Linked DNA regions of Verrucomicrobium spinosum DSM 4136 = JCM 18804. Each later gene encodes a partner of the first gene's protein in a complex. Links are inferred from orthologs where the notes say so. Each region holds a gene or a part of one and is shown in the gene's direction. Other genes may lie near its edges.

Region 1 (3,579 bases):
GTTCACGGTGTCACCTGGCAGGATCTGGAGTCCGGGCAGACCTTTGAGGCCGATGCCCATGTGGTCATCAACGCCACCGGCCCTTTCACCGATGCCGTGCGAAAGCTCGCAGACACCCACATCACGCCCATGATCGCCCCCAGCCAGGGCGCCCACATCGTGCTGGACCGGTCCTTCCTCCCCGGCGACACCGCCATCATGGTGCCACACACCAGCGACGGGCGCGTCATGTTTGCCATCCCCTGGCATGGTCACACTCTGGTGGGCACCACTGACACGGCCATCGACCACGCTCCACTGGAGCCGGTACCCATGGATCAGGAGATCGAGTTCATGCTGGCCACCGCCGCCCTCTATCTGGACAAGAAGCCCACCCGGGCCGACATCCTGAGCGCCTTCGCCGGGATCCGCCCTCTGGCCAAGGTGGGCGACGGCAAAAACACCGCCTCCCTCTCCCGGGACCACACCATTCACATCGACCAGAGCGGCCTGCTCAGCATCGCCGGCGGGAAATGGACCACCTACCGCAACATGGCCCAGGACTGCGTGGACCAGGCCGCCACCTTGGGCAACCTGCCCGACAAGCCCTGCGTCACCAAGACCCTCAACATCCACGGCTACCACACCCACACTGCCGATCTGGGATCCCTGGGGGTGTACGGCACAGATGCCCACGAGATTCAGGCCCTCATCACAGAAGATCCGTCCTTGGGCGAGCCACTCGATCCCGCCCTCCCCTACACCGCCGCAGAGGTCATCTGGGCCGCGCGTCGGGAGATGGCCCGCACCGTGGAGGACATCCTCTCCCGCCGCACCCGAGCCCTCCTGCTCAATGCCCGTGCTGCCTTTCACATGGCACCCAAGGTGGCCACCCTGCTCGCCCGGGAATTGGGTCACGATGCCGCTTGGGAAAAGTCACAAATCGCTGACTTTGAATTAGTCGCCCGCGGCTACCTGGTCTCCACGGAGCCCCCCACCTCTGCCTGACGCACAACACTTGCACCACCGCCAACAACGCTCTATGTGGAGCGGTGGAAAACACGGACAGCGACTACAAGGTTAAGCTCGAAATCTTCGAAGGCCCCCTCGACCTCCTTCTCTATCTCATCAAGAAAGATGAGATAGACATCTATGATGTCAGCATCGAGCGCATCACCAGCCAGTACCTCGGCTATATCGAGACGTTCAAGGCTCTCAACATTGAGCTCTCCGGCGAGTTCATTGTCATGGCGGCCAATCTCATGTACCTCAAGAGCCGCACTCTCCTGCCCAAGGACGTGCAGCCTCCCGATGAAGAGGCAGATGAGGAGGATCCCCGGTGGGAACTCATCCGCCAGCTCGTGGAGTACAAGAAGTTCAAAGACGCCGCCCAGTTCCTCCATATCCGTGACAGCTCGGGCGCGGAGTTCTTTGCGGCCAACCCCGAACTACCCGACCTCAACGCTCCGGTGGAAGGTCTCCCGCAAATCGGCATTTTCGACCTCATTCGCGCCTTCCAGAAGGTGCTCAAGAAGTTCGAGGACGTGCACACGCTCCGCGAGATCGTGGACGACCGGTGGACGGTCAGTGACAAGATCGACTATCTCCTCTCCGTCCTCCCTGTGGGCGGCAAGGTCCCCTTCATGAGCCTCTTCACCGAGGCCACCAGCCGCAGTGAAGTCATCATCACCTTCCTCGCCATGCTGGAGCTCATGAAGCTCAACTTCCTGAAGATCGAGCAGGAGCGCGTGCTGGGTGAGATCCTCGTGCTGCGCCCCTCCGACAAAGTCTTCACCCAGGTGCCCATGGACACCTTCGACGGCACGGACTACACCAGTCAGCCCGCATTGTCGGAGTAGCGCCAGGGTTTATCACATAGGCGACGTCAGCACCTCCGACGCCTCCCCATCATTTCCACTAGCAGCCTGTCGGACTTTGAAAATGCGATTGGGCTGTGTTAGGTAGAGCGATGGCGAGCCGGTTTGTAGTCATTGATCACGACACCCCTCTGTTGCTGCCTCCTGACCTGAGGGACTGGCTTCCCGAGGACCATCTGGTGCATTTTATCATGGATGCGGTCAAACTGCTGGATCTGTGCCAGGCCAGGGTCAACACCCGGGGCACAGGTTACGCCCAGTACCCTCCTGGCATGATGCTGGGGCTGCTGATCTATTGCTATGCCACGGGCACCTTCAGCAGCCGCAAGATCGAGACGCTCACTTATGAGAGCGTGGCGGTGCGTTATCTGTGTGCGGACACCCACCCCGATCACGACAGCATCTGCAAGTTCCGGCGTGAGAACAAGGAGCTGCTGGAAAGCAGTTTTCATCAGGTGCTGGAGTGTGCCGCACGGCTCAACGTGCTGCAAGTGGGGCAGGTGGTGTTGTCGGTGGATGGCACCAAGATTTTGGCCAGCGCCAGCAAGCACAGCGCCGTGAGCCATGGGCACGCCCAGCAGCAGTTGCTGCTGCTGGAGGAGCAGATCAAAGAGCTCACGGCCAAAGCCGAGGCCGCGGACAGCACGCCGTTGCGCGAGGGGCTGAGTCTGCCCTGAGGAGATCCGGCGGCGTCAGAAGCGGCAGGAAAAGCTGCGGGAGGCAGTGCAGGTCATCGAGCAAAGAGCTCGTGAGCGGCATCAGCAGGAGCAGGCGGCCTATGAACGCAAGCTTCAGGAGCGCCAGGACCGGGAACAAGCGCGGGGCAAAAAGACCGGAGGCAAGGCCCCTCAACCACCCAAGGAAGGGCCTCAAGCCAAAGACCAGTACAACTTTACCGATCCACAGAGCCGGATCATGAAACACGGCGGTGGGGAGCACTTTGAGCAAAGTTACAATGCGCAGGCGGCCGTTGAGGTGCAAAGCCGCCTTGTGGTGAGCCAGCTGGTCAGCGATGCGCCCAACGACAAGGAGCAGCTGGTGCCGGTGCTGGAAAACAAAAGCCCCGTTGTGCAGAGCCTCAGCGTGGTGCTGGTGGACAGCGGTTACTACAGTGAGGCGGCGATCCGACAGGTGGAGGTGCCTGATGCAGACACCGGGGTGAGTCCGCAGGTGTATGCGGCGACGCGACGGCACAAGCACGGGCGTAGTGTCAAGGACATTGAGCAGCATGACGATCCGCCGCCACCACCGCCCGGAGCGCCGGTCAAAGCGATCATGGAGCAGCGGTTGGAAACCCAGGAGGGCAAAGCCCTCTACGGGTTGCGCAAGCAGACGGTGGAACCTGTGTTTGGCATCATCAAATCTGCGATGGGCTTTCGTCGGTTCAGCCTGCGCGGGCTCACGAAAGTGGGGCTGGAGTGGACGCTGGTCACGCTCAGTTACAATCTCAAGCGTCTGTATCACCTTGGGACAAGGCTCCCAGCCTGAAGAAAGCGGCTCAAGCGAGCTCAGCGGCGGGAAATGCAACGACACGGCTGGCTCCAACCGCGCCTCATCCATCTGACACGACGACTCCGGTTCCCCGATCGCACTCCTGCAGCATCCAGCAAATCCGACAGGCTGCTAGAAAGGCGGCACCAGCGTGCCGCCTTTTGCATTCTGGCAGCTTTGGGGCCCCGCCGCATCGAAGCATCGGGATTCTCCAATAACCGGCAGTCGTCCT
Region 2 (5,221 bases), 3.5 Mb from region 1 along the record:
CGGCTCCAGCGGCCTTTCCATCACCCCGATGAGTCCTGGCTATTTGCCCTCTTCGTGGGAATCCGCCGTTGGTCCAGGTCAGCCTCCTCCACAGGGGGAGAGAGACCTTTTCAAGATCGGATATACCTACGGATTGACGCCCAAACCAGACGATCAGAGCTCCCAGCGCAAAACGGCGCTGTGAACAACCCTGTCGGGATAAATGTGAATAACCCGGCTGTTGCGACGGAGGCGTTTCCCCTCTTTCCCCATTCCATCGGGACCGCAGCGTTTCGGACCAGTTTTCAAGCACTATTAAGCGTTTTTCGGGGTGAAAAATTCCCGCAAGACAGGGCTACATCTTGTGCTATATACGAAAGCGCACCCCTACAGCTTGTGCAATCACATCTTTCTTGCCCTTTTTGTCACCTGAGATTTAAGTTCCCCAAGTGATCTCTTGCCGCTTCCATCCGGCACCCGTTCACCGCTCAATTTCAACGCTCTGCTCCCGCTTCCGTCATGTATCTCAAGTCCCTCGAAATCCACGGCTTCAAGTCATTTGCTGACAAGACGTTGTTTGAGTTCCACACGGGCGTCACCGGCATTGTAGGCCCCAATGGATGCGGCAAGTCAAACGTGGTGGACGCGATCCGCTGGGTGCTGGGGGAAACTTCCGCCAAGGCTCTCCGTGGCGCGGAAATGGCGGACGTTATCTTTAACGGGACGGACAAGCGCAAACCCGTGGGCATGGCGGAGGTCATCCTGACCCTGGCCGACTGTGAACAGGGCCTGGGTGTGGACTACAATGAGGTCGCCATGTGCCGCCGCGTCTTCCGTGACGGCCGCTCCGAATACCGCATCAACGGCACCATCTGCCGCTTGAAGGACTTCCAGGAACTGCTGGCAGGGACGGGCATCGGCCGGTCAGCCTACTCCGTGATGGAACAGGGCAAGATCGACATGCTCATCAGCGCCAAGCCGGAAGACCGACGCTCTGTCTTCGAAGAAGCCGCAGGCATCACCAAGTTCAAAGGCCAGAAAAAGGAAGCCCTCCGCAAGCTGGAGTACACGGAGGCCAACCTCCTCCGCGTGGCGGACATCATCGCGGAAGTGAAGCGCCAGATGGGCACTCTGCACCGCCAGGCCCAGAAGGCCAAGCGCTACCAAGTGGTGCACAAGGATCTGCGCATCCTGGACCTGCACCTTGGGCACAAGCATTTCACAGAATACACCGCGGAGAAGACCGAGTCGGAGAACCAGATCATCTCCCTGATGACGGAGCTCAACGACCTGCATCAGCGCGTCCATGCGAAGGAACAGGAAGTCACTGAGACTCGTGAGATCTACCATCAGGTGGAGTCCACCATCAACGGCCTGCGACAGCAATCCCAGGAGTTCCGCTCCAAGATTCAGGGTGCCGAGAGCAAGATCGAGTTCAATCGTGAGCGTGTGGAGGAGTTGGAGGGCCGCATCCGGCGCAATGAGGAGGATGCCACCAACAACCGGGACATGGTGGATCGGCAGCAGCGCGAACTGGCCGCCGCAGATGAACAGTTCTCCTCCATCCGCAATGCAATCGAGAGCCGCCAGTACGCCCTAGAGGAGCACCAGATCACGCACAATGCGATCATCCCCGAGCGCCAGAAACTGGAGATGGAGCGCCGCACCCTGCGAGAAACCTTCCGCCGGCTGGAAGGCGAGGCCGCCACGGCCGATGCCAAAGCGCAGAGCCTGACCAACCAGATGGCCACAGACCGTCAGCGGCACGAAGCCCTGGCGCATGACAAGCAATCCGCGGTGCAGGCCCGCGAGGCCAGCCAGGTGGAGTTTGATCATCTCCAGCGTCAGATTGAGGAGCTGGAAACCGTCCGTGCTGAACTGGAGCACAAGCTCAAGGAGCTGACCAACACCATCCAGGAACAGCGCCGCCAGCGTGACGCCGCCTCAGAGGAGCTTAATAACCTCCAACGCCAGCTCACCCAGCGTCGTTCACGCCTGGAGGTGCTGCAGCAGATCCTGGAAAAAGGCGAAGGCCTGGAACTGGGCACACAAAACATTCTGAAGGGCCTGGACGATCCCGACCGCATCAAGGGCGGCATCCGTGGTCTCGTGGCCTCAGCCATTGAGGTGGAGCCCCAGTTCATCTCCGCCATCGAAGCGGCCCTTCGCGATCATCTTCAAGCCATTGTGCTCAACCACACCTCCCTGGCGGATGAAGTGCTGCAAAAGCTCACCGACCAGCGCCTCGGGAAAGCGGCGGTGATTCCGCAGGATCTGATGTTGCGCAACGGCGGCACGGAACGCCAGTTCATGCCCAATGGCGGTGTCGCCTGGGCGCTGGACAAGGTGAAGTCTCAGCCGCATGTGCAGCCTCTGGTGGAACATGTGCTGCGAAATGTCCTGATCGTGGACGACCTGCAGACGGCCATGCGGCTGAAGCGCGATCACCCAGATCTTGCGTTTGTCACCCTGAAGGGAGAGGTCCTGACCGAGCATGGCGTGCTTCACGGTGGTGCAGGCAAAGAAGAGGCCGCCTCCACCCTGCGACGCGAAACCGAACTGCGGGAACTGCGGGTGCAAGTCGAGGCGCTCGACATCCAGGTCGTGGAGAAGGAGATGCTCATCGAGGACCTCCGCATGGCCTTGGAAGAGCAGCAGCGTGAGGAGGCCAACGCCCGTGATGCCTCCCAGATGAACCGCGAGGCCCTGAGCCAGTATCAGGGCAAAGTGAGCGTCGTTCAGCGGACCCTTCAGCAGGCGACCGCCAAACTCGACTCCCTCGAGTGGGAGCAGGGGCAAATCGCCCAACGCCTTTCTGCCGCTGAGGCCCAGATCCAGCAGCATCGCGAGGCCAACCAGGTTGCCCTCTACGAGATCGAGGAAACTCAGGAGCGGGAACGCGCCCTGGAGACCCAGATTGAATCCGTGATCCGCCGCGAGGTGGAGTCCACGGAGCGCCTGAACGAACTCAAGACGGCCCTGGCCCTGGAACAAAATGCCCTCCAGAACGTGGAGCGTCAAAAGGCCCCGCTCGCCAGCCGTCTGGAGGAGCTTGAGTCCAGCATCAGCCGCTATGAAAACGAATGCTTCATCTGGAGGCAGCGCATTGATTCCGCCGTCGGAGAGAATCGCCGCCTCGTGGAGGAGACGGAAGAAGCCCGCCGCTTGCTGACCAATGTTGACAATGAAGGCCGGGAATCTGTGGAGCGGCGCAACGCCGCTTTCGAGAGGGTGACCGCACTGGAGACGGAACTCAACACCATCCGCTCCCGCCACGGTGAGCTCAACGACCACCGCAGCCGCGCCGAGGTCCAGCAGACCCGCGTGGAGATGAAGCTGGAGAACCTGATCAAACACGTACAGGAGCGTTATCAGGTCAGTCTCGATGCCTTCGAGCCAGATCCTCACTCCCTGCTGCTTTCCATCTCCGAACAGAAGAAGTCCTTCGACCGCACCAGCAAGCGCCGGGCCACCCTGTCGTCCCGCAGCGACAGCACCGCCGACGATGATTCCGCTTCTGAGAGCGAGGGGTCTTCCACCGCAGAAGCCAGCTCCTCCTCTGACGCTGAGATGGAGGGCAATCCCCTCTTCGACGCCGCTGCACTGGAGCGGGGACCGGATTGGGATCTGGTTCAGGAAATCGTCAATGACCTGCGCCAGCGTCTGGAAGGCATGGGCCCGGTAAACCTGGACGCCATCCAGGAGTTCGAGGAACTCGAACAACGCCACACCTTCCTCGAGACCCAGCACGGCGACCTTGTGAAGAGCAAGGAGGAACTGCTCCAGGTGATCGCAAAGATCAACGACACTACGCAGACCATGTTCACCGAGACCTTCATCCAGGTCCGGAACAACTTCCGTGAGAATTTCAAGGAACTCTTCGGCGCAGGCGGCCAGGCCGACCTCATGCTGCAAGACGAGAATGATCCTCTGGAGTGCGGCATCGAGATCATCGCCAAGCCCCCCGGCAAGAAGCTACAGAGCATCAGCCTGCTTTCCGGTGGTGAGCGTTCCATGACCGCCGTGGCCCTGCTGTTCTCCATCTTCATGGTCCGCCCCAGCCCCTTCTGCGTGCTGGACGAACTCGACGCGCCGCTGGACGAGTCCAACATCAAGCGCTTCCTCGCCATGCTGGACAAGTTCATCAACGCCAGCCAGTTCATCATCGTGACGCACAACAAGCGCACCATGTCCAAAGCGGACGTGATCTACGGGGTGACCATGCAGGAGTTCGGCGTGAGCAAGCCAGTGGGCGTGCGCATGACCAACGAGAAGGTGTCGCTGGAAGACAACGCCCCGACTGTGGCCGAGACCGTCCGCGGCGGTGCGGCCCATGCTATGGGCCTGACCCCGCCTTCCGCCCTGCCGAAGAAAACCCGCAGCAAAAAGGGCGCAGCCGCCGAAACCGCCGAGTCAACCGAGGCAGCTCCTACAGCCGAAGATGCTCCAGAGCCAGCACCCGAGGCCGCAGCAGAAGTTCCGGCCGAAGAGGTCCCGGTGATGTAGCGCCAGACTCACGGACAACTCCGTCATTCAACACCGCTGCCAGAACCCCTGGCAGCGGTTTTTTGTTGTTCCGCCCTCAACTCTTCAGTCCCTCGCAATATTCCACCGTCCCAACGACCCCGAACCCGGAGGGTTCACCATGAGTAGACGCCATGATGGCGGGATCAGCAAACATCAGGCAACATGCCTGGTGCCACGAGAAAGGCACTGACCCACACCATCATGACCACCTATACTTTGCACACCCCCATCCCTTGTCACGCAGCGATCTGCAAGGCCCTCAACCTTGCTGGCCAGGAACGCCGTGTCACCCTGGGCCTGGATCTGGAGCTAAACACGCCCGCAGGTTCCCTGGTCGTCGCCGGAGGCCAGCCGCTCAATCTGGGCAAGCACCCTCGCAGCCTCTGGGTCGAACTGGTTGGCTGGCTCGTCAATCAAGGCTGTGAAGTCCACTGCGTCCAGGAGGCTTGTGGCTTTGGCTGGGAGTTTCACCGCGAGTTGGAAGGTGCTGGAGCTCATAGTGTGGTGGTTGCTCCCCAGGAACTCAGCGGCAAACGCAAGACCGACAAGCGTGACGCCCGCATGCTGGCCACCCTGCTCTGGGACTACGTGAGCCGGGGCAACCGAGCCTGCCTGCGCCCGGTCAGGGTCCCCACGGTGGAGAAGCAGCAGCAACGAGGGAGTCACCGCCGCCGAGAGCAGGTGATCAAGCTGCGTGGTCAGATTGCATCCCAGG

What was found. Proteins that work in one complex are often made in the same cells at the same time.
Region 2: the proteins of VSP_RS09730 (region 1) and smc are in contact, whole or in part, in a crystal structure (PDB 3ZGX), measured with the Bacillus subtilis proteins. The link is inferred for Verrucomicrobium spinosum DSM 4136 = JCM 18804 from one-to-one orthologs.

The regions. Positions count from the first base shown.
Region 1 is NZ_ABIZ01000001.1:2,423,257-2,426,835, reverse strand. Bases 1-2,934 are described here. They hold VSP_RS09730 (segregation and condensation protein A), read left to right. Parts: upstream 1-1,031; coding sequence 1,032-1,838; downstream 1,839-2,934. Other genes in these bases: VSP_RS09735 (glycerol-3-phosphate dehydrogenase/oxidase), read left to right, coding at 1-987. UniProt on the Bacillus subtilis protein: Participates in chromosomal partition during cell division. May act via the formation of a condensin-like complex containing Smc and ScpB that pull DNA away from mid-cell into both cell halves.
Region 2 is NZ_ABIZ01000001.1:5,899,262-5,904,482, forward strand. The notes cover bases 110-4,685. They hold smc (chromosome segregation protein SMC), read left to right. Parts: upstream 110-498; coding sequence 499-4,485; downstream 4,486-4,685. Other genes in these bases: VSP_RS23835 (hypothetical protein), read left to right, coding at 110-184. Also shown: more of VSP_RS23835, read left to right, coding at 1-109; VSP_RS23845 (IS110-like element ISVsp10 family transposase), read left to right, coding at 4,708-5,221. UniProt on the Bacillus subtilis protein: Required for chromosome condensation and partitioning.